DNA from 2 places in the Zhihengliuella halotolerans genome. Region 1 is predicted to be linked to the other one. Evidence: predicted binding sites of a transcription regulator. Region 1 holds the regulator's gene; the other holds the start of a gene.
What was found. The regulator Rex, encoded in region 1, represses fermentation and respiration genes when NADH is low (regulators of the CRP and FNR family bind a similar motif). The targets are predictions, from matches to a motif close to CTTGTGAANNNNTTCACAAG.
Positions count from the first base shown of each region.

Region 2: the regulator Rex is predicted to act here: its motif matches at 2,907-2,926, upstream of EV380_RS00160 (queuosine precursor transporter).

Region 1 is NZ_SHLA01000001.1:2,103,755-2,115,603, reverse strand. It holds gene EV380_RS09620 (potassium channel family protein) at 1-616, opposite strand, end outside; gene EV380_RS09615 (TrkH family potassium uptake protein) at 609-2,018, opposite strand; gene EV380_RS09610 (acetoin utilization protein AcuC) at 2,179-3,327, shown strand; gene EV380_RS09605 (ArsR/SmtB family transcription factor) at 3,399-3,920, shown strand; gene EV380_RS09600 (3-deoxy-7-phosphoheptulonate synthase) at 4,162-5,265, shown strand; gene EV380_RS09595 (helix-turn-helix domain-containing protein) at 5,462-5,674, shown strand; gene EV380_RS09590 (30S ribosomal protein bS22) at 5,815-5,913, shown strand; gene EV380_RS09585 (HAD family hydrolase) at 6,005-6,820, opposite strand; gene EV380_RS09580 (glutaredoxin family protein) at 6,953-7,207, shown strand; gene EV380_RS09575 (redox-sensing transcriptional repressor Rex) at 7,204-7,950, shown strand; gene EV380_RS09570 (hypothetical protein) at 8,026-8,796, opposite strand; gene EV380_RS09565 (YceI family protein) at 8,884-9,441, opposite strand; gene EV380_RS09560 (histidine phosphatase family protein) at 9,764-10,426, shown strand; gene EV380_RS09555 (TlpA family protein disulfide reductase) at 10,455-11,087, shown strand; gene EV380_RS09550 (cytochrome c biogenesis CcdA family protein) at 11,132-11,833, shown strand; gene resB (cytochrome c biogenesis protein ResB) at 11,833-11,849, shown strand, end outside.
Region 2 is NZ_SHLA01000001.1:30,282-42,130, forward strand. It holds gene EV380_RS00145 (S8 family peptidase) at 1-1,166, opposite strand, end outside; gene EV380_RS00150 (hydroxymethylpyrimidine/phosphomethylpyrimidine kinase) at 1,322-2,137, opposite strand; gene EV380_RS00155 (TetR/AcrR family transcriptional regulator) at 2,188-2,862, opposite strand; gene EV380_RS00160 (queuosine precursor transporter) at 3,067-3,783, shown strand; gene EV380_RS00165 (phosphoenolpyruvate carboxylase) at 3,858-6,554, opposite strand; gene tgt (tRNA guanosine(34) transglycosylase Tgt) at 6,706-8,046, opposite strand; gene EV380_RS00175 (FUSC family protein) at 8,163-9,248, shown strand; gene EV380_RS00180 (DUF6707 family protein) at 9,269-10,183, opposite strand; gene EV380_RS00185 (NUDIX hydrolase family protein) at 10,212-10,751, opposite strand; gene EV380_RS00190 (MDR family MFS transporter) at 10,962-11,849, shown strand, end outside.

The DNA of each region.
Region 1 (11,849 bases):
CGTCACGGCGGCTCACCTTCGTGTCCGGCTGGGCGTAGGTGAAGTCCTCCCCGGGGCTCTTGACGCCGACGATCGTGACGCCGTACTTCGAGCGGACCTGGGATTCCCCGAGCGTGAAGCCCTGCGTCTCTTTCGGCGGGTACATCTTCACGATCGCGAAGCCGTCGTCGAACTCGATGAAGTCGAGCATGCGGCCGCCGACCAGGTGCGCGGCGCGGACACCCGCATCGGCCTCCGGATAGACGACGTGGTTGGCCCCGATGCGCGTGAGGATCTTGCCGTGCGCCGGGGTGATGGCCTTGACCCAGACGTGTTCGGTGCCGAGGTCCACGAGGTTGACGGTGATCAGCACCGAGGACTCGATGGAGGTGCCGACGCCGACGACGGCGGCGCTGAAGTCCTGCGCGCCGAGCTGACGGAGTGCGTCGATATCGGTCGCGTCGGCCTCGACCACGTGGGTCAGGATGCTGGAGTATTTCTGCACGAGAGCAGCGTTGCGCTCGATCGCGAGGACTTCGCGCCCCTGCTTGACGAGCTGCTCGGCCACGGCGGAGCCGAAGCGGCCCAGCCCGATGACGAGGACAGGTGCGTTGTGGTCGGTGCGATTCTCAGCCAATGATCGGCCTCTCCTCGGGGTAGTGGAAGCGCATGTCGCGCTGGCGCGTCGACAAGGCGGCGGCGAGGGTAATCGTACCCACGCGGCCCGCGAACATGAGCGCGATGAGCACGTATTTGCCGGCGGGTGGAAGCTCCGCGCTGAGCCCCACCGACAGCCCGCACGTCGCGAAGGCGGAGATCGTCTCGAACAGCACCCGGTCCAGGGGTTCGTCGCTCAGCCACAGCAGCAGCGCACAGCCGACGGCGACGAGCGTCGCGCCGAGCACGACAACGGAGAGGGCCACCCGCATCGCGCCGTCGGGGATGCGGCGGCCGAACGCGCGGATGTCGGAGTCTCCTCTGGCCTCGGCGGCCATGGCCAGGAAGAGGATGGCGATGGTCGTGACCTTGATGCCGCCTGCCGTCGAGACAGAGCCGCCGCCGGCGAACATGAGCGCGTCCGTGACGAGCATGGTCGAGGCGTTCATCTCATTCTGATCAATCAGGGAGAAACCACCCGAGCGGGTGTTGACCGAAGCGAAGAGCGCGTGCAGGACCTTGTCCCAGAAGCCGAGGTCCGCCATGGTCGCCTTGTTGTTCCATTCGAGGCCGCCGAGCACGACGGCACCGACGATCGTCAGCAGGAGGCTCACGACGACGGTGAGTTTCGCATGCAGCGACCACTTGGTGAAGTGGTGGCGGAACGCGAGCAGGACCATGAGCACCGGGAAGCCGAGGCTGCCGATGAAGACCCCGACCATGACGGGCACGACGATGAAGGGGTTGGCTTCGTATCCTGCGAGGCCTTCCGGATGCGAAACGAAGCCGCCGTTGTTGAACGAGGAGACCGCATAGAACGAGCCGTGGAACAGGGCATCGGAGATGTCCCCGTCGGCGATGTAGAAGGCCGGGATCAGTAGGACGGCGAGTGCCAGCTGGATGACCGTGGTCGTCGTGATGATGATCCGCAGCAGCGTGCCGACCTCGCCGAGGCGCCCCGTGGACTCCGCGGCCATGGCCTGCTGGGTCAACAGCTTTCCGCGCAGACCGAGGCGCCGGGAGACGGCCAGGGACAGGATCGAGGCGAGAGTGATCACGCCGAGCCCGCCGACGAACATCGCGATCATAATCACCACGAGCCCGAAGGAAGACCAGTGCTCGCCGGAGTTCACGGTGGTCAGGCCGGTCACGGTCACGGCGGAGGTGGCCGTGAAGAGAGCGTCGTGGATGGGGGTGACGGAGTTCCGCTCGGAGGAGACCGGCAGTGAGAGCACGCCGGTGAAGACGAGGATCACGAGGAACAACGCCGTGAGGAAGAGGCGCGAGGGCGATTCGGCCGCGACCGAGTCGACGGCGTCCCGGAGCCGGCTCAGGGTGCGCGCGGGCCACGAGATATGCGACGTGGGCGGCGGTGCGGGCATGCCCCCACCATAGTCCACGCGCGACGCGCGCGGACGGACCCGCACTGCGCGCCCGCGGGGCCGGCTGCGCGTCGACGTCGCCGGTCTTCGATAGCCTGAGACGGTGACGAGAATTAACGGAACGGTCCCGGCCGCGACGACGCTGACGTGGTGTGAGGACATGATGGAGTATCGCTTCAGCGCGACCCATCCCATGGACCCGCGGCGCCTCGACCTGACGGTGCGTCTGGCGGAGGCTCTCGAGGTCCTCGGGCGCGAACAGATCACGGTCGCCGAGCCACGGGTCGCGACGGACGAGCAGTTGCTCACGGTCCACGACGCCGACTACATCGCTGCGGTCAAAGCGGTCGGCGAGGACCCGACGACGCCGGACCCGGCGCGCGGCCTCGGCACCGAGGACAACCCCGCCTTCGCCGGCATGCACACTGCGAGCGCACGGCTGGCCGGCGGGTCGATCGCCGCGGCGGAGGCCGTCCTCGAGGGCAGTGCGCTGCACGGCGTGAACTTCGCCGGCGGCATGCACCACGCCGGGCGCGGCACGGCCGGCGGCTTCTGCATCTACAACGATGCCGCCCTCGCGATCCGCCGGCTGCTCGACGGCGGGGTGCGGCGCGTGCTCTACATCGACGTCGACGCACACCACGGTGACGGAGTCGAGCAGATCTTCTGGGACGACGACCGGGTCCTGACGCTCTCGCTGCATGAGTCGGGGACCTCCCTCTACCCGGGTACCGGGTTCCCGAACGAGATCGGCGGCGCCGCGGCACAGGGGCGGGCAGTGAACGTCGCGCTGCCGGCCGGTACGGGCGACTCCGGGTGGCTGCGCGCCTTCCACGCGGTCGTGCCGCAGCTGACGGCGGCGTTCGAGCCCGAGGTGATCGTCAGCCAGCACGGCTGCGACGGTCACGCCCGCGACGGGCTGACCAACCTCAGGCTCAGCGTCGACGGCCAGCGGCAGAACATGCTCGACGTCGCCCAGCTCGCAGATCAGCATGCCGAAGGACGCTGGGTGGCCCTCGGCGGTGGCGGGTACGACATCACCCACGTCGTGCCGCGCGCGTGGACACACCTGCTGGCGATCGCCTCCGGCCAGCCGGTTCCGTTGCTGACAGCGGTGCCGGCGTCCTGGCGCGACCACGTCCGGGAACGCTACGGCCTCGAGGCTCCGCGGCTCATGGGCGACGACGCCGATACATGGTGGCGTTCGTGGGAGGTCGGCTACGACCCCGCGGACGCCGTCGACCGCGCGATCATGGCCACCCGCAAGGAGGTGTTCCCGCTCTACGGCCTGGATCCCTGGTTCGACTGAGGCGGCACCGGCGCGTCGAAATGTTGCGCCAAAAAATGCCTGGCGGCGTATATGCGGATAGGGTGATGTACATGGTCTACGAGTCAGTCTTCCCCGTCCTCGCCGAGCCCACCCGCCGCCGCATCCTGGAGGAGCTCTCCGCGGGTGACCTCGCCGTGGGCCAGCTGGTCGAGAAGCTCGGCGTCAGCCAGCCGACGGTGTCGAAGCACTTGAAGGTCCTGCGCGACGCCGAGCTCGTCTCTACGCGCGCCGAGGGCCAGCGACGCTACTACCGCCTCGAGGCGGCCGACCTGGCCGCAGCGTCCGAGTGGTTCGCCCCGTTCGTCGCCCGAGCGACGCCGGAGCCCGCCCCCACTCGCCCGGCGGCCCTCCGGCCCGCGGCACCCGTGCAGCCCGACGCCCGGCCCCACCATCAGCCGGCCGCCAGGGAGACGCCAGCGGCCGCCGTCGTGCCCGCGAGCGCCGGCGCCGAGGACGGGACCGGTTCGAAGGAATTCGGTCGAACGGTCAACGCGACCGTCGAGCAGGTCGCCGACCGCGCCCAGATTCTCTTGGGTCGGCTGCCGAAGCCGAAGTTCGGGCGCCGCCGCTGAACGCGTCGACGGCTTTCGTGACGGGGCCGATTGGACGTCCGGCCCCGCGCATGTATCCTGAACGACATGAACACTCGTTGGTATGCGTATTTTGCGTCGGCTCTGGAGGGGCCCGCGGCTAACTAGCGCATCCAACTCACCTTCAGAGCCGAGAGGACCCGGGCACCAGCCCGAGGTCCTTTTCTCATTCCTCAGGCTCTGCTGGTGACACGGTAGGGCCGCTCACACCGAAAGGCCGACCATGACTGTCACCGAACGCGGCACCGCCACCGCAGAGGGCTCGTCCCACTCCACCAACAATGTGCGTGTGTCTCAGTTCTCCCCGCTGCCCACACCGGGCGAAATCCTCGCCGAAATGCCCGCAGGTGACGTCCTGGAGTACCGGATCGAGCGTGCCCGCCAGGAGATCCGCGCGATCCTCGACGGCGTCGACCGCCGCCTGCTCGTCGTCGTCGGCCCCTGCTCGATCCACGACGTCGACGCCGGCCGCGAGTACGCCGCACGGCTCGCCGAGCTCGCCGAGAAGCACCGCGAGCACCTGCTGATCGTCATGCGGACTTACTTCGAGAAGCCGCGCACGACCGTCGGCTGGAAGGGCCTGATCAACGACCCCGAACTCGACGGGTCCCACAACATCGCCGCCGGCCTGCGCGCGGCCCGGCAGTTCCTCCTCGACGTCGGCGAGCTCGGCCTGCCCACGGCCACCGAGTTCCTCGAGCCGATCAGCCCGCAGTACGTCGCGGACCTCGTCTCGTGGGGCGCCATCGGCGCCCGCACCACCGAGAGCCAGATCCACCGCCAGCTGGTCTCCGGCCTGTCGATGCCGGTCGGCTTCAAGAACGGGACCGACGGCGGCGTCCAGGTCGCGATCGACGCGTGCCAGGCCTCGGCCGCGCCGCAGGCCTTCCTCGGGATCGACGACGACGGCCGCGCCTCCCTCGTGGCGACTCGCGGCAACCAGGACGCCCACCTGATCCTGCGCGGCGGCTCGGACGGACCGAACTACTCGGAGCAGGCCGTGGGCGCCGCGTCCGCGAAGATGGCCGCCGCCGGAGCGAACCCCCGCGTCGTGGTCGACGCCTCGCACGCGAATTCCGGCAAGGACCACGAGCGCCAGAGCGTCGTGATCGGCGAGCTCGCCGAGCGCATCGCCGCCGGCGACACGGAGATCGCCGGACTCATGGCCGAGAGCTTCCTCGAGCCCGGTGCCCAGAAGTTCACGCCGGGCCAGGACGACGCGGCCGACCTGGTCAGAGGCCAGTCCATTACCGACAAGTGCATGGGCTGGGGGCCCACGGAAGACGCGCTGCAGCTGCTTGCGGACGCCGTAGCACGAGGCCGGTAGGGCCGGTCCCGGGGCGGCTTTCGGGCAATTCACAGCAGTGCAGGGGTTTCACTTTCTCCCCACGGGCCACTATTGTTCTATTCGAGGCGGCACGGGTTCGTGCGGCCCTGACGCTCCGAAGACCACCGGATGGCCGCACGCCGCGGCGGGCCGAAGCGCACGGAGCGGGACGAATGCAGTCAGGAGAGTTGTGACAATGGCGGAAGGCCAGAACTTCGCGGACGCTCGATTCATGACGGTGGCGGAGGTCGCCGACGTCATGCGCGTCTCAAAGATGACCGTCTACCGCCTGGTGCACTCCGCCGAATTGCCGGCCGTTCGCTTCGGCCGCTCCTACCGCGTTCCCGAAACCGCGGTGGAGGAATACCTGCGAAAGGCCCGCATCGACGGGACGTCGGCCACCGCTTGACGTCTCTCGGCTCGACCCCGGGAACAGGTGTGTCCGCGAGGACTCCTTTAAGCGGGTAATCTGTTAAGGAACGTTTGACGTCCGTTGGTTGCGCTCGTGTGCCTTCGGCCGGAACGCAATCAAGTGATAGTGAGGAATTTATGGGCTCCGTTATCAAGAAGCGCCGCAAGCGTATGGCGAAGAAGAAGCACCGCAAGCTGCTTCGCAAGACGCGTCACCAGCGCCGCAACAAGAAGTAAGCGGCTCGCGGCAGACGCCGCGTGTGCTCCTGCGGGGCGCGCATCCTCTTCTGGATGTGCGCCCCGCAGGCGTTTAAGGACGACGAAGCGGCTACCGCCGGCGGGCGAAGCGGCCCAGCGTCCGCCACGCGCCGTACGCGGCGCCTGAGGCCGTGAGCGCCTTGAGGCCCCAGATGGCCGCCCGGCGGCCGGCGCGATAGTCGTAGATCGGCCAATTCTGTTCGGCGGCGTGCCGGCGGAGCTTGGCATCCGGGTTGATGGCCACCGGGTGCCCGACGGCCTCGAGCAGGGGGATGTCGTTCGACGAGTCCGAGTACGCCCAGCACTGCCCGAGGTCGAGCCCCGTGTGCTCTGCGAGCTGGAAGACGGCCGCGGCCTTCGCCGGTCCGTGCAGGATGCTGCTGACGAGCCGCCCGGTGTAGAGGCCGTCGACCTTCTCGACCTCGGTGCCGAGCGCGCCCGTGAGCCCCAGACGCGTGGCCATGACCTCGGCGACCTCGGTGGGCGTCGCCGTGACGAGCCACACCTGCCGTCCCGAACGCAGGTGCTGCTCAGCGAGGGCGCGAGTGCCGGGCCAGATGCGGGAGGAGATGAACTCGTCGTAGACCTCATCGCCGATCTCCGTCATCAGGGATACCGATATGCCGCGGGCGATGCTCAGTGCGGAGTCCCGGACGGAGTGGATGTCGCCTATCGTCTCGCCGCGCAGCGTGAAGAAGAACTGTTTGATGGCGAAGGAGGCGGCCTGCCGGAGGCTGAACAGCCGTCGCCGGTAGGTGTTCCGGGCCACGGCGAAGAGGCTCGCGCCGCGCATCATCGTGTTGTCGACGTCGAAGAAGGCCGCGACGGAGTCCCCGGTGCCGTGGGATGGGGCGGGGGCGGCGGCACCGTGGCTCGGCTGGGGCATGTCGCCAGCTTAGTGGAACGGGGGCCGGGACGCGGGCCGGCATGTGAAACGCCTCACCGACTCACGCGGCGTTCGTGACTCGCGAGGGCAGCGGAAATACGGCCGACACGTCCGGGACGATACATTGGAGGCATGATTTCAGCCGACGGCGTGCACCGCGTGGAACTCGTCACGCGCCGGGGCTGCCACCTCTGCGAGGACGCCCGGAGGACGGTGGACGACGTCGTCACCCGCCTTGGGCTAACGTGGCGGGAGCTGAGCATCGACGACGACGCTCAGCTGCGCGCACGCTTCGCCGAAGAAGTTCCGGTCCTGATGATCGACGGCGTCCAGCGGGACTTCTGGGTGATCGATCCGGACCGCTTGGAAAGGCTGCTGAAACCGTGACAGACGCTGCTGAGACTGGGACCGACCGGCTCGACGACGACGCCGCGACCGGAGCGTTGCCCGACGCCGCAGCCACGGGCAGAGGCCTGCCCGAGGCCACGCTCGAGCGGCTGACCGTGTACCTCCGCGTGCTCAACGCCGCCGAAAGCGAGGGTACTCCGACGCTGTCCTCCGACGTGCTCGCTGGCGCGGCCGGCGTGAACTCGGCGATCCTGCGCAAGGACCTGTCCCTGCTCGGCGGGAGCTTCGGCCGTCGAGGCGTCGGCTACGACGTGCCGCGCCTCGCCGAACACCTCGCGACGACCTTGGGCCTGCGGGAGCGCTGGCGCGTGGCCATCGTCGGCGCCGGCAACCTCGGCCGCGCCCTCGCCGGCTACGCGGGCCTGCGGCACAACGGGTTCGAGTTGACCGCGATCTTCGACATGGACCCCGACGTCGTCGGGCGCACCATCAACGGGCTCGTCGTCCGCCCTGCGGAGTCGCTGGAGGCGGACATCGAGGCCGAGCAGGTGAACATGGCGGTGATGACGTTGCCGGGCACGGCCGCCCAGCGCGTGTGCGACCGGCTCGTCGCGGCCGGCGTGCGGAACATCCTGAACTTCGCGCCCGTGGTCCTGCAGGCCCCGGACGGGGTCAACATCCGCAAGGTCGACATGTCCCGCGAGCTGCAGATCCTCGCCTACTACGCGCACCAGGGGATCGGACACCAGGACGCGGTGCCCGCCGAGGACGTTGACGCGTAGCCGCGTACCCCACGGAAACGACGAAGGGGGCCGGTTCCGCTCGGAACCGGCCCCCACGGGCGCGACGGCGGCGGGTCAGCGCCGGCGCTTGGCCTCTTTGGTCGCCCGGATGTAGTCCGAGGAGGGGCGCATCCAGGCCAGCACGATGCCGGCGGCCCCGAGGAGGACCGTGACCGTGCTGAGGATGTCTCCGCCGAAGAGGCCGATCAGCGAAATCGCCGCCAGGACGGTACCCGTGATGCGGGCGCCGTTGCTGCCCTTGCGGATGAAAACGGCGATCAGCGCGTAGAGCAGCACGCCGATGGCCATGAAGACGACGGCAAGCGTCTTCGACATCTGCGCGAGGGCGGCCACTTCCATCCCGGCGACCTCGAACTGCTGGCGCAGTGTCGCGTCGGAATCGATGACTTCCTGGAGCATGCGTGTGAGCTCGTTGACCGGCGTGGCCATCATGATGATGCCGGTGAGCAGAGTGAGCGCGCCAGCGGCGAGGATCAGGCCGAAGGCGACCATGATCTGCTTGGGCGGAGCCCCCGGCGACCCGGCCGGCTGCATGCCGCCGGCCGGGGCCTGGTAGGGACTCTGTTGCGCGTAAGGGCTCGGTTGCCCGTAGCCCGAGGGGGTCCCGGCCTGGCCCGGCTGACCGTAGGCCCCCGGCGGGGGAGGCGGGTACTGACCGGGGGTGTGCCCGTAGGGCGTCGGATCGCCCGCGGGAGGCTGAGGCTGCTGCGGCTGCTGGCCTTGCGGCAGGCGCACGCCGTACCGCGGCGGCTCCTGGTCCTGCGGTCCGGGCTGGGCGCCCTCCTGCTGCGAGGGTTCGTTGTTCTCGGGCCGGTCCTGGCTCATGGCGCTCCTGTTCGATGGTCCTGCCCCCAGCCTATCCGGACCTGCGGGTCCGAGACGGAGTGTCGCAGCGAACGCGTCAGGGCGGATTCAGGCTTCGGACTTCACCAGCGAGAGGTCGAGGATGATCGTCACCTTGTCGCCGACCAGGACGCCACCGGCTTCGAGCGCGGCGTTCCACGTCAGGCCGAACTCCTTGCGGGAGATCTGCGTGGTCGCCTCGAACCCGGCGCGGGTCAAGCCGAAGGGGTCCACAGCGGTGCCCTGGAACTCGACTGCGAAGTCGACCGGGTGCGTCGTGCCGCGGATGGTCAGATCGCCGTGCAACGTGAATTCGCCGTCGGTGCCCTGCAGGTCTTTTCCGGTGAAGGTCATGGTCGGGAATTCCGTGGAGTTGAAGAAGTCTTCACCCTTCAGGTGTGCGTCGCGGTTCTCGTCGCGGGTGTCGACCGAGGCGGTCTGCACAACGGCCTCGAGGGTCGACTCGGCGACGGAGTCGGCGATCACGAGGGTCCCCTCCACGTCGCTGAAGCGGCCGCGGACCTTGCTGATGCCCGCGTGGCGGACGGAGAAGCCGATCTCCGAGTGCGAGTTGTCGATGGTCCAGGTTCCGGTGGTGAGTGCTGCGGGGATGGTTGCGGTGGTCATGAGTACTCCTGAGGGTTGTTCCGGGTGGTTGGTCGGTCGCAGGCGATGCGACCTTGATGCCAGCGTAATACATGCATTTGCATATAGCTACCCCTCGGGCGTGAAATTTCGTCATGTTCATCGAGGAGGGGACTGCTCGAAGCGGGCCCCTTCGATCCGACTGTTCGCTGGCGGCGAAAGGCTGTCGGCGTCGTCGTTTTCTACAAAACGTCGAAGTCAAGCGGTGGGTCCGCCCGCCGGCTCCTGCGGGCGTTCCGAAAGCGGGCTGTGACTGGCGGCGGGCGTTTAGGAGAGCACAGGAAGCAGTGAGAGAATCGGGGTCATGGCTCTTGCAACCGTTCACCTGATGCGTCACGGGGAAGTGCACAACCCGGATCGTGTCCTCTATGGCCGCCTGCCCGGCTACCACCTCTCGGAGCTCGGCTACGAGATGGCGGAGAGGGCAGCCGCCTATTTCACCGCCCGTCGCGAGAACGGGGCGAACATCGTCTCCGTCGCCGCATCGCCGCTGCTGCGCGCGCAGGAGACCGCCCGGCCGACGGCGCAGGCGCTGGGCCTGGAGATCGACGTGGAGCCGCGCATCGTCGAGGCCGGCAACCGTTTCGAGGGCATGTCGGACGTCAAGAAGCGGCTGCGCGATCCGCGCCTCTGGTCGCTGCTGGTCAATCCGATCCGGCCCTCGTGGGGCGAGCCCTACCGCGAGCAGGTCGCCCGCGTCATGGAGGCCGTCAGCGAACGCCGCGACCGCGCCGTCGAGCTGGGCGGCGACGGGGCCGAGGCGATCCTCGTGGCCCACCAGCTGCCGATCTGGGTCACTCGCCTCGCGGCCGAGCGCCGCCCGCTGGCGCACGACCCGCGCCGGCGCGAGTGCAGCCTGGCCTCCATTACGAGCCTAGACTTCGACGGCGACGAACTCGTCGCCGTCCGCTATGCCGAACCGTGTGCCGACCTGCTCGCGCAGGCGGCCAACCTGCCCGGCGCCTGACCCCCGACGTACAGCGAACACGACTGAGATGCTCAACTCCCACCTGTCACATTCAGCGGATGGCCGCTCCGGCCTGAACCGCCGCGCCCTGCTGCGCGCCGCCGTGCTCCTGACCGCTGCCGTCCCCCTGGCCGCGTGCGGGACCGAGAACGACCCGCTCTCCGACGGCGTCTCGAACAGCAACTTCATCGCCGGCGACGGCTCGGTGGAGGTCTACGACGAAGCCGAGCGCGGGGACCCCGTCCAGCTGACCGGCACGTTCTACGACGGCGAGTCGCTCGACTCCGCCGACTGGGTCGGCCAAGTGACCGTCCTGAACTTCTGGTACGCCGCGTGCGCTCCGTGCCGCGTCGAGGCGCCGCACCTGACGAAACTCGCCAACGAGTTCGACGACGCCGGTGCCGCCTTCTACGGCGTCAACGTGCGCGACCAGGAAGCCACCGCTGCGGCCTTCGAGCGCACCTACGAGATCCCGTACCCCTCCGCGCCCGACACGGACGGGTCGATCCTGCTGGGCCTCACGCAGTATGTGAACCCGCAGGCCGTCCCGACCACCCTCGTGCTCGACACCGAGGGCCGGGTCGCCGCTCGCGTCCTCGGCGTGGCGGAGGAGGGCACCCTGCGTGCCCTCATCGAGGACCGCATCAGCGAGGGCGCGTGAACCCCTTCGCCGAGATCGTCCAGGACGGGTCGCTGCTGCTGGCCATGCCGGTCGCGATCCTCGCCGGGCTCGTCTCCTTCCTCTCGCCGTGCGTCCTGCCGCTCGTGCCCGGCTACCTCGGGTACGTCACGGGGCTCACCGGGGCCGACCTGGCCGAGCAGAAGCGCGGCCGCATGGTCGCCGGGATCGGCTTGTTCGTGCTCGGCTTCACCGCGGTCTTCATGCTCGCCGGAGTCCTCTTCGCGCAGATCAGCATCTGGCTCCGCTTCGAGGGCGCGTGGGTCACGCAGGTGCTCGGCGGCGTCGTCATCCTGCTGGGGTTCGTGTTCATGGGCGGGATGAACATGTTCCAGCGCACCCGCAAGCTCGGCTACCGACCACCCGCGGGGTTGTGGGGGGCGCCCGTGCTCGGCTTCGTGTTCGGCCTCGGCTGGGCGCCGTGCATCGGCCCGACGCTGGCGGCCGTCCTCGCGATCAGCTCGGGGGCGAACCCCGACGTCGGCAAGGGGGCGGCGCTGACTTTCGCCTACTGCGTCGGGCTCGGGCTGCCGTTCATCCTGATCGCGCTCGGCCTGCGCCGCGGCATGGGCGCGCTCGCGTTCTTCCGCCGGCACAAGCGCGCCGTGTCCGTGTTCGGCGGTTCGATGCTGATCGTGCTCGGCGTCGTCATGGCCACCGGGCTGTGGGGGACATGGGTCGCCGAGCTCCAGAACTGGTTCGTCAACGACGTGAGGCTGCCGATCTGATGGCTGCAGAAGACAA
Region 2 (11,849 bases), 2.1 Mb from region 1:
GCGATCACGGACAGGATGCCGAGCTCGCTGAGGGCGTCGACGATGTCGTTCTCGGGATCGTCGACGGGGGAGTGATCGGAACCGAGAGACATGTTCACGATGTCCGCGCGGTCGGAGAAGTCGCCGTCGCCGTTCGGATCCAGCACGTAGTCGAGGGCCTGCCCGACGACGGCGGAGGAACCTTCGCAGCCGAAGACGCGGATGCCGATGACTTCGGCCAGCGGGGCGGTGCCCGGGCCGACCTTCATCTCCGCGACCTGGGCCTCAGTCAGCGTCGAGTAGTCGCCGTCGAACGTGTTGCCGTCCGCATCGACGCCGTAGGCGGCGGCGGATCCCGCGACGTGCGAGCCGTGACCGGCCGAGGCGCAGTCGAGCGGGTTCGGGTCAGGATGAGGCACGGGCTGGTACGAGTCGGCGTTCGGGTTCGCGTTGTAGTCGTCGCCGGTCAGGTCCCAGCCGCCGATGAACTTGGCCGGGTCCAGCAGGCCCGAGTCGGCCGCGGGCAACTCCTCCGACGCCTGCGCGGCATCATATGCTTCGCGCGTGCCGGGGCCACCGAAACCGGCGTGGGTGTAGTCGACGCCGGTGTCGAGGACCGCGATCTTCACACCCTCGCCGGTCTGGCCCAGATCCTGCCAGGCGTTGATCGCCTCGGTGTCGATCACGGCGCCGGAGTTGGACGGCTCCTTCGGCGAGATCGCGCTGACCTTGACGACGTCGTCGCGTTCGGCGAGCGTGCGCAGTTTCTTCGCGTTGCCGCGCAGGGCCACGCCGGGCAGCGCGTTCGTCGTCGTGTAGATGACGTCGGAGGCGGCCTGCGCCGCGGCCGACCGGCCCTTGGCCTCGATGTCCTTGCGGACCTTCTTGACCTTTTCCTTCGCCTTGACGGGCTTGCCGTTGCTCTTGGTCACGGCCGCGGGCTGGGTCTGCTCGTAGGCGCCTTCGCCAGCGAACTGGACGTACACGGAGACCTCACCGGTGGCCGAGGCCAGCGACGGGGAGATCTTCAGGTCGGTGCCGGACAGCGAGGTCCCGCTGTAGGCCTCCGCCAGCGGTTGCGACGAGGTCGTGGCCGCCGCCGGCAGCGCCGCGGTCGCCGCGAGGGCGAGACCAGCGGACGCGGCGACGACGGCTCTGGACAGCCGGTATCGGTGCGAATTGCTCATGGGTGCTCCTTGAATTCGGTAGCCGGACGCAGAGTGATGTGCGTCTCACCGTGCCAGCCTAGGCGAGCCAGCCTAGTTGTCAAGGAGTTGTTTAATACTTCCGGGAGTGGCGTTGACCGTCACACGGGGCCCGGGCGGGGCTCGGCCGGGCCGGCTCAGCCCTGCCAGAGCGCGTCGAACGGCGCTGCCGAGGCCACGCGGCGGCGGATGCCGCGCGTGACGAACGATTTCGCCGCGCGGGCCGCGTCGAGCGGCGTCGCCCCCTTGGCCAGCTCGGCCGTGACGGCCGCGGCGAGGGAACAGCCGGCGCCTGAGACGGCGACCTCGCCGATCTTCTCTTCGCGCAGGACCTCGAGCGTCTCGCCGTCGTAAAACACGTCGATCGCGTCTTGGCCGCTCAGTCGCACGCCGCCCTTGGCGAGTACGGCGGCGCCCGAGATGTCATGGATGCGCTTGGCCGCCTCGATCAAGGACGCCTCGTCGGTGATGGCGATGCCGGAGAGCTGCTCGGCCTCGAAGTGGTTCGGCGTCACGAACGTCGCCAGCGGCAGGAGGTTCGCCTTCAGCGCCTCGTCGGTGTCGAGCGCGTGGCCCGGCTCCTGGCCCTTGCAGATCAGCACCGGGTCGAGCACCACGTGCCGCCACGACTGGCCCTTGAGCGCGGTGGCGACCGTGTCGATGGTGGCTGGCGAGCCCATCATGCCGAGCTTGACGGTGTCGAGCGCGCCGGCGTAGCACGTCTGCGCGGCCTCGAGCTGGTCGGCGATCACGCCCGGCTCCACCGGCACGAACCGGTGGTTCCAGTTGCTCTTCGGGTCGAAGGAGACGATGCAGGTCAGCGCCACGATGCCGTACGTGCCGAGCTGCTGGAAGGTCTTCAGGTCGGCCTGCGCGCCGGCGCCGCCGGTCGCCTCCGAGCCGGCGATCGTGAGCGTGATGGCGGGGGCCGGTGCGTAATCGGTGGAAGTCATGCCCACCATTTTAGGACCCCCGGTCCCCGGAACGACGACGTCGGGCGGGCCTACGCCGCGCGGCCGCCCGCGGCGCCCCGAACGCGCCGACTCCTGGCGTCGTCTTCGGATCCGAGGGCGCGGACGAGGGCCAGGATCTCGTCCAGGATGGTGCGCACCACGGGCAGGCGGGAGAGTACGGCGATCCGGGCGGTGAGCGGTGCAGCGCGGGCCACGAGTAGGCGGGAGCGGTGTCGATCCGGGGAGGTGTCGGCGGCCCAGAACGCCAGGATCGCGCGCGTGATCAGGTGCACGAGTTCCGGGAGCCCCTGCCGGACGGGCAGCGGTGCCCGAGGGCGGGAGGAGTCGATCGCGGCGACGAGCGCGCCGTTCTCGTCCGGCGGGGGCAGTCCGCCGGCGCGCAGGAACGCGGTGCCGCAGTCATGATAGGGCTCCAGAGCGTCGAGCAGGCCGTCCCACAGGCTGCGGAGGTTGTGCTCGAGAGTGTTCCCGGTGGCCAGATCGGGAGCGACGCGGGCACGATGCTCGGCGAGCAGATCATCGAAGAGTTCGAGCGCCAGGTCGTCCTTTGATTCGAAGTAGTAGTACGTGTTGCCGAGCGAGACGCCGCTTTCGGTGGCGATGGCGCGCAAAGTGGTATTGGAGAAACCCTTGCTCCGAAAAAGCTTGAACGCTGCACTTTTCAGTTTGGCGCGAGTGCGGGTCGACTTTGAGTCCTGCTGCACGTGCTCACCCCTTTGATCTGCTGGGAACCATGCCAGTCTATCTATTTTTGAACATGTTCAAAAAATTGACCGGATTCCGGCGATTCGCCTCGGCATCCGGGGGATCGTGTGAGAATGAAAGGGCAAGTGCTAATACAGCCGGCCGCGCCCGGGACGACTCCGGCGGCCGAGGCGAACCACTTTTCAATGAATCGAGAGACACCCATGGCTTCAGCAGCCCCCGAATCCAGCCCTGCCCCGGAGGCAGGGACCCGCGTGCGCAACGCGGCCTTCGCGGCCACCGGCAGCCCCTACTTCTCCAGCGTTCTGGCGCTCATGGCGCTCGTCGTCGTGCTCTCCAACATCGGCGCGACCAAGGGCGTGACCTTCGGCCCGATCGTCACCGACGGCGGGTTCTTCCTGTTCCCGCTGGCGTACATCCTCGGCGACGTCGTCTCCGAGGTGTACGGGTTCAAGGCCGCGCGCCGAGCGATCATCACGACGTTTGCGCTCTCGGCCTTCGCGACGTTGTGCTTCTGGATCGTCATCGCCCTGCCCGCGGCCGAATGGTACGACGGGCAGGAGGCGCTCGCGGCGACGCTGGGTCCGGTGTGGCAGATCGTCGCCGCGTCCCTGCTCGGCTTCGCGGTGGGGCAGCTGCTGAACTCCTACGTGCTCGTGCGCATGAAGGCCCACTTCGGAGAGAAGGCGCTCGTGGGCCGCCTGCTCGGCTCGACCGGTGTCGGGGAGTTCGCGGACACGCTGATCTTCTGCTCGATCGCTGCGTCGGTCATCGGCATCTCGGACGCGCCGACGTTCGCCAACTACGTGATCGTCGGCTTCCTCTACAAGACGGCGGTCGAGGTCCTCTTCGTGCCGGTCACGACCGCGGTCATCGCCTGGTTCAAGCGCCGCGAGCCCAGCTACGCCGCCGCGGCGTGAGGCACATCTGAGAACGACGCGACGCCGGCACCCGGGTGGGTGCCGGCGTCGCGCCGTGCTGGTGCGGGAGGTGACTAGCCGGTGTTCTGCAGGCCGGCAGCGACACCCTTGAGCGTGATGAGCAGCAGGTTGCGCTGGTCGGAGAGGGTGGCCTCGTCGAGTTCCTCGTCCGAGCGCAGGGCACGCAGGGCGCGCAGCTGCAGCAGCGAGAGGGCGTCGACGTACGGGTTGCGCAGCTGGACTGCGCGGCCGAGGACCCGCCGGCCCTCGAGGAGGCGCTCCTGGCCCGTGATGGCCAGGACCCACTTGCTGGTCAGGTCGAGTTCCTCGAGCACGAGCCCGGCGAGGTCGTCGCGGTCGCCGAGGTCCAAGTAGCGTTCGGCGATGCGGCGGTCCGTCTTGGCCAGCGACATCTCGATGTTGTCGATGAGCGCGCGGAAGAGCGGCCAGTCGGCGTAGGCGTCGCGCAGCGTCTCCAGATCGCCGACGGCTTCGAGCGCGGAACCGAGTCCGTACCAGCCGGTGAGGTTGATGCGCGCCTGGCCCCACGCGAAGTTCCACGGGATGGCCCGCAGATCCTCGAGGGACTCGACCGAGAGGCCGCGCTTGGCCGGGCGGGAGCCCAGGGCCAGGAGACCGACCTCGTCCTGCGGGGTGACCTGGGCGAACCACGGGGCGAAGCCGTCCGCGCCGACGAGGCCGTCGAAGCGCTCGCGCGAGACCTCGTCCATGCGTTCGGCCAGCGGGGCGAAGCGCGCAGCGGCCGCCGCGTTGCGCTGCTCGACCGACGGGGCCGAGGACATGAGCGTCGCCGCGGCGACCTGCTCGATGTGGCGCAGCCCGATCTCCGGGTTGCCGTAGCGGGCGGAGATGACCTCGCCCTGCTCGGTGACCTTGAAGCGCAGGTCCACAGAGTGCGGCGGCTGCGCCAGAATGGCCCGGTTGGCGGGTCCGCCGCCGCGGCCGAGGGCGCCGCCGCGGCCGTGGAACTGGGTCAGGACGATGTCGTTCTCGCTCGCCCACGCGGCGATCTTCTCCTGCGCCTCGTAGAGGGCGAGCGTCGCCGCGACGGGGCCGACGTCCTTCGCGGAGTCTGAGTAGCCGAGCATGATCTCCATGCGCCGGCCGGTCTCGTTCAGGCGACGCTGAACGGTCGGGTGGTCCAGCATCTCCGCGAGGATGCGCGGGGCGTTCTGCAGGTCCTCGTAGGTCTCGAAGAGCGGGATGACATCGAGAACGGGGGCGTTCTCCGCGCCGCCGAGCGCGCGCTCGGCCAGCTCGTAGACGTCGGCGAGGTTCTGCGCGGATTGCGTGAAGGAGACGATGTAGCGGCGCGCTGCCGACATGCCGTAACGCTGCTGGACCGACGCGATCGCGCGGAAGGTCTCGATGACCTCCTCGCCCGGCACGGCCATCTTCTCGACAGATTCCGGGTCGTCCAGCCACTTCAGCGTCTGGGCGTGCACCTTGGAGTGCTGGCGCACCTCGAGTTCGGCGAGGTGGAAGCCGAACGTCTCGACCTGCCAGATCAGGTCCTGCAGGTCGCCGTAGGCGGCGCGCTTGGCGCCGGCCGCCACCAGGGAGTCCTGCACGATTCGCAGGTCGGCGATCAGCTCGGACGGCTCGCCGTAGGCGAGGTCGGCGTCGCGCGTGCGGGTCGCGGCGATGCGCCCGGAGATCGCGAGCAGCACCTGACGGTGAGGTTCGCGCGGGGAGTGCTGCGCAGCCTGCTCGGTCAGCTCCTCGGAGAGCTGCCGCTGCCGCGACCACAACGCCTCGAGCCCGGCGTCGGGCGCGGCGTAGCGGTCGTCGAGCGTCAGCGCGGAGCCCACGGTGCGTGCGCGGGTCTCGAGCTCGGTCAGGACGCGGTCGGCGGCCTGCCCGACGGCGGCGCGCGTCACCGACGCGGTCACGTTCGGGTTGCCGTCACGGTCGCCGCCGATCCAGGAGCCCAGGCGGATGAACGCGGGGGCCTTGGGCTTGTTCGCGCCACGGTCCTCGCCCTGCAGCCAGTCGTCCATGCGGCGGTAGGCCTCGACGAACACCTTCGAGAACGAGGAGTCGAACACGTTCAGCGCGGTGCGGACCTCGTCGAGCGGCGAGGGAGCGGAGACGCGCAGCTGCGCGGTCCGCCACATGTTGTCGATCTCCGCGAGCATGTCGCGCTCGTTCTTCGCCAGGGTTCCGGCGCCCATGCGGGGGTCGTCGCGCTCGTCGAGCAGGTCGCCGAGGCGGCGGACGGAGGACGCGATCGCGTTGCGGCGGGCCTCGGTCGGGTGCGCGGTCAGCACAGGGTGGAAGCGCAGCTCGGCGAGCCGGCGCGAGGCCTCCTCCTCGCCGACCTCGCCGGCCAGGTGATTGAAGGCCGACGCGATCGAGTCTGCGGGCTTCTGCTCGCTCAGCGGGACCGAACCGTCGCGGGCGCGCAGGGTGCGGATGCGGTGCTGTTCCTCGGCCAGGTTCGAGAGCAGGAAGTAGCACGTGAACGCGCGGGCGACCTCCTTCGCACGCTCGGGGGAGAAGGACGTGACGAGCTCCTCCGCGGCGGCAAGGGTGTCGCCGGAGGCGTCCTCGACGGCCGAGATCGCCAGGGAGCGCAACTTCTCGACGTCGTCGAGCAGGCCCTCGGAGCCGTACTCGGTGAGGACGCGGCCCAGCAGGCCGCCGAGCAGGCCGACGTCGTGGCGCATGGCATCGGGGATCTCGTGGGAGGCGGCGGCACGGGTGTGCGCGTCGGCCTCGGTCAGGGCGCCGTCAAGTGTCTGGGGCATGGGAATCTCCTTGCTGGATGACTTCCGCGACCCCGTCGTCACGCTGAATCGGAACTCACGCTACCAAGAATGCGCGATTGATGAGTCAGTTCACATGCTCCGGCGTAACGATGCAAGACAGAGCGGCGCGCACGTGTAACACACGACGGCGTCAGGCGCCCTGCGGGTCCGGGTTCCCGGCGTAGTACTCGCCCAGCACGCGTTCCTTGAGCTCGAAGAACGTCCCGGTCTCGATCGCCGCCCGGGCCTCGTCGACCAGGCGCACCACGAACCGCTCGTTGTGGATGGAGATCAGCGTGTGGCTGAGCAGCTCCTTGGCCTTGTGGAGGTGGTGGATGTAGGCGCGAGTGTAGTGGGTGCATGTGTAGCAGTCGCAGCCGGCCTGCAGCGGCGTGAAGTCCAGCTTGTACCGCTGCCCCGAGAGGTTGAAACGGCCGTGCTGCGTGTAGAACGCCGAGTTGCGAGCCACGCGGGTGGGGGAGACGCAATCGAAGGTATCGGCGCCGTTCTCGATCGCCGTGAAGATGTCGTCCGGTTCGGAGATGCCGAGCAGGTGCCGCGGCTTGTCCTCCGGCAGCTCGTCAGCGCACCAGCCGACGATCGTGCCGAGGTTCTCCTTCTCCAGGGCGCCGCCGATGCCGAAGCCGTCGAACGGCATGGCCGCCAGGTCGCGGCAGGCCTTGCGCCGCAGATCCTCGTACTGCGCGCCCTGAATCACGCCGAACAGGCCCTGGTACTCCTTGCCGACGCGGGTATCGGTCAGCCGGAAGTGCTCTGTGATGCAGCGTTCCGCCCACAACCGTGTGCGCTCAAGCGACTCCTCCTGGTAGGCGCGCGAGTTGTGCAGCGTGGTCAGCTCGTCGAACGCGAACATGATGTCGGCGCCGATCTCGTGCTGGACGTTCATCGACACCTCCGGCGTGAAGCGGTGCACGTCGCCGTTGAGGTGGGACTTGAACCAGACGCCGTCGTCGTCCACGTTGGCGAGGCGCTCTTTGCCGGGCGCGACCGCGTCGTCGGAGCCCGACGGCGTCGTCGCCTTCATGTCGATGACCTTCTTGAAGCCGGACCCCAAGCTCATGACCTGGAAACCGCCGGAGTCGGTGAAGGTCGGGCCGGGCCAGTTCATGAACCGGCCGAGGCCGCCGGCGGCGTCGAGGACGTCGGAGCCGGGCTGCAGATACAGGTGGTACGCGTTCGCGAGGACGGCCTGAGCGCCGAAGTCGGCCACAGCCTCGGGGGTGACGGCCTTGACCGTCGCCTTGGTGCCGACCGCGATGAAGGCGGGGGTGGCGATCTCGCCGTGCGGGGTGCGGATGACGCCAGTGCGCGCCCGGGTGCCGTCGAGCCGGGCGCCGACCGTGAAACCGAATTCACCCTGCCGCGGGTGCGACGACGGCACGTCCGCGCTCACGGGGGTGGCCTCGGGTGTGGTCCCGGGGGCGGCGGGATGCAGCGGAGCTGGGGTGGTTGACTGTGCGGACGAACTCATGAGAACAAGTGTGCCCCACGCGACGGGGCCTCCTGCGCCGGCCCGCGCCGTGGAGTTCTTCACATACGGGCCGCGAAACCACCGACACGCGCCCGCGAGCAGGTAGAACTAGGAGCATGGACGATCCCCTGCACTGGCGGCAGCTCTTCCGGCTCGGCCCTGCCCAGAAGGACCACCGGGCGGCATTGCGGGCCGGATTCGGCGTCTTCCTGCCGTTGGCCGTCGTCGTGGGCCTCGACCGCGTCGACCTGGCACTGTTCGCGGTGTTCGCGGCCTTCACCAACATCTACGGCCGTGGCCCGAGCTACAGCCGGCGCCTGCAGGCCCAGCTGCGCGGCGGTGGGCTCATGTGGATGGTCATCCTCCTCGCACTGCTGGCCGGGAGCGTCCTGGACGTCGGTACCGACGCCGGCATGTGGGCGGCGATCGGCTTGACGACGGTGATCGCGGGCGCGTGCTCTGTGGCTACGGGGCTGCTGCAGATCCGTCCAGCGGGTTCGCTCTTCCACATCTTCGCCTTCGCCGCGATCGCCACCCTGCCCTTCGATGTCACCTGGTGGGAGGCCCTCGCGACGGCGACCGCCACCTTCGTGCTGGGTCTAGCGATTGGCCAGGTGGGCCGGTGGCGGCAGCCCGAACCCGAACGCCTCCGCGGTCTGGCGCAGCCGAATCCGGCGGAACAACCGCTCAAGCCGGTGGTGCGCAAGGCTATTTGGATCGAGTCCGTCGGCTACGTCCTGGCGGCGGCGGTCGCGGGTGCCATCGCCCACGGGCTGGCTCCGTTGCTCTCGACCGAGCACACGTACTGGGCGATGGTCGCCGCCGTCGTTCCGCTCGTCGGACACACCACGCGCGACCGCGTCGCCCGCGGCGTGCACCGAGTTCTGGGCACCGTCGTGGGACTGGGCGCCATGGCGGTCATCATCTGGTGGTCGCCGCCGACGTGGGGGCTCCTGCTGCTGATCGGGCTCCTGCAGTTCGGCACGGAGATGCTGATCATCCGCAACTACTTCTGGGCCCAGGTCTGCGTCACGCCCCTGGCACTGACGGGCGTCTCGCTCGCCCAGGGGCTGGAGACGAGCCTTCTGTACGACCGCATCATCGAGACGGCGATCGGAGCGTCCGTCGGCATCGCGGTGGTCCTGGCCGGTTCGGCCTACGGCCGCCGTCTGAGGGGCCGCGATCAGGGCCGCGGCGCGTAATCCTCAGGAAAGGCGCGGCTTCACGACGCGCTCCAGGCCGGGCGTTCGCCCGGTGCGCCGAGCGTCTTGAGCTCGTGCTGGATTCGACGGCGGAGTTCGTCCGCGTCCAGTGTGCGGGAGCCGCCGTGGGCCAGCAGGTACAGCAGCGTGCTCAGGCGTTGGAGCCGCCACTCGCGCTCCGTCCGCGGGTTGCGGGCGGCCACAGCGCGGTGGATCTCACGGTCGAAGAGATTGGGCTCGTCCAGCTGACGCTGCCGCAACTCGGCGGTGAGTTTGGCCTGGACCGGGTCCGACTCTTCGTGGTCCGTCTGACGCAGAGCTGCGGAGTAGCGCTCGGCGGCGTCCAGGTCGCCGCCGTCGTACGCCATGAAGGCCGCCAACGCGAGCGCGGACTCCACCCACTTCCAGCGACCGAAGTTCCCGTCGAAGGGCAGTTCGGTCAGGATCTCGAGGATCCGCCAGGCACTCGCCCGGTCGTCGAGATCGACGACGAACAGCTGCGCCAGCTCGTAGATCGCCTCGAGATGGGCGCCGGCCTTCAGGTTCACACCGCGGGCCAGCCCGGCCGTCGGTTCGAGCACGCGCGGCTCGTCCGGGTAGCCTTCGGCGATCGAGAGCAGGACCGCCTCGGGCGACTCCGGTTCGACGGGCAGCGACTGCAGGTCGTCGAAGCTCAGCTGCGGCGCCGGCGCCGACGTGTGCACGCGGATCGACGACCCGTAGGCGATCGTCGCCTTCTGTCCGCTGGCCAGCGTCGCCTCCACCAGGGCGGGAGTGCCGAAGCTGTCGGAAATGACGCCCAGCTTCTTCACCTCGGCGCTCGGGGTTCCGTGGCGGGTGATGAACCGGTCGCCCACGCGGACCTGCTCCGCTCGAACATTGCGGATGCGAACTGCGGGGTCATCGGGTTGGTACGGGGAGGGGCGCTGCGGCATGAGGTCCTGCATCGTGTTGGAGGGCGGGTCAGGGGCACCAGCCCACGTGGGCCAGTGCCTGCTTGATGATGTTTCCGCGGCCCCCCGGCAGCTCGGACTGGACATCCGCGCTCAGCGCCGCCTCCGGACTCATCCAATTCAAGTCGAGAGCGTCCCGACGCGGGTTGCATTCGCCGCGCACCGGGACGATGTAGCAGAGCGCGATCGAATGCTGGCGCTCGTCGGTCAAACCCGTCTCCGACGGGGATGGGAAGTATTCGGCCACCGTGAACGGGGCCGGCGAAGGCGGCAGCTGGGGCATGGCCAGCGGCCCCAAGTCCTGCTCGATGTGGCGGGTCAGGGCCGCGCGCACGGTCTCGCGGTACATCACGCGGCCCGAGACGAACGCGAACTTGAACTGGGCCTCGGCGTCCGCCGTGTACAGCAGTCCGATGTCCGTGACGTAGCCCAGCGGGTCGACGCGGACCGGGATCGCCTCGACATAGGCGATGGGCAACCGCTGACGGGCCTCGAAGAGGTCTTCGTCGGACAGCCACCCGGGGTACGGGTCAGGAGTGCGTACGCTCATACTCCATGTTTAGCGCATTCGACGGCGAACGGGCATCAGCCGCCCCGTAGGACCAGCGAATTGAGTGGTTGGGGAATACGAATCGGTAGTCTATTGTTGAACGTGAATGCGATACCGTGAGCTCTTGCGCGCGTAAACGCGACCCGTCACCACCCCGAGGCGCCCTTCCGCTGAAACCGGAGAGCCGGCGTCGTACTTTTAAGGACCTTTGTGCACAACGACTCCGCACCCGAAACCACCGCGCCGCACACGGTCGCATCGGGTCACGCCCCGGCGGCCGCGGCTCCTGAGAACCAGAAGCTGGCCCCGGCGGCGCGGACCACGATCATCGTGCTCCTCATCGCCGCCTTCGTGGTGATCCTGAACGAGACGATCATGAACGTCGCCCTCCCGCGGCTGCAGGAGACGTTCGGCGTCACCGCCGACACCGTCCAGTGGCTCGTGACGGCCTTCATGCTGACGATGGCCGTGGTCATCCCGACGACCGGCTACCTGCTGCGCCGGCTCTCCATCCGCACCGCGTTCATCCTCGCGATGGCGCTCTTCTCCGCCGGCACGCTCATCGCCGCGCTCGCCCCGATCTTCGGGGTGCTCGTCTTCGGCCGCGTCATCCAGGCCACGGGAACCGCGATCATGATGCCACTGCTGATGACCACGATCCTCGACATCGTCCCGCCGGCCAAGCGCGGCGTGATGATGGGAAACGTCTCGATCGTCATCTCGGTCGCCCCGGCGATCGGCCCGACCATCTCCGGCCTCATCCTGCAGTACATGCCCTGGCGCATGATCTTCTTTGTGGTCCTGCCGATCGCGATCGTCACGCTCGTCCTCGGCGCCCGCATGCTCGGACGCATGACCGAGGAGACGCAGCAGACGGCGACTCCGTTGTCCTTCCCATCGCTGCTGCTCGCGATTCCGGGCTTCGGCCTGCTCGTCTACGGGCTCAGCTCGCTGGGCGGCGGCCACGGGGCCGAGGGCGGAACGACGGCGGCCACCGGTCCGGGCGCCACGCCGTTCGTCGCGCTGGGCATCGCTCTCGTCTGCCTGACGGTGTTCACCTTCATGCAGTTGCGTCTGCAGCGCTCCGACCGCGCGCTG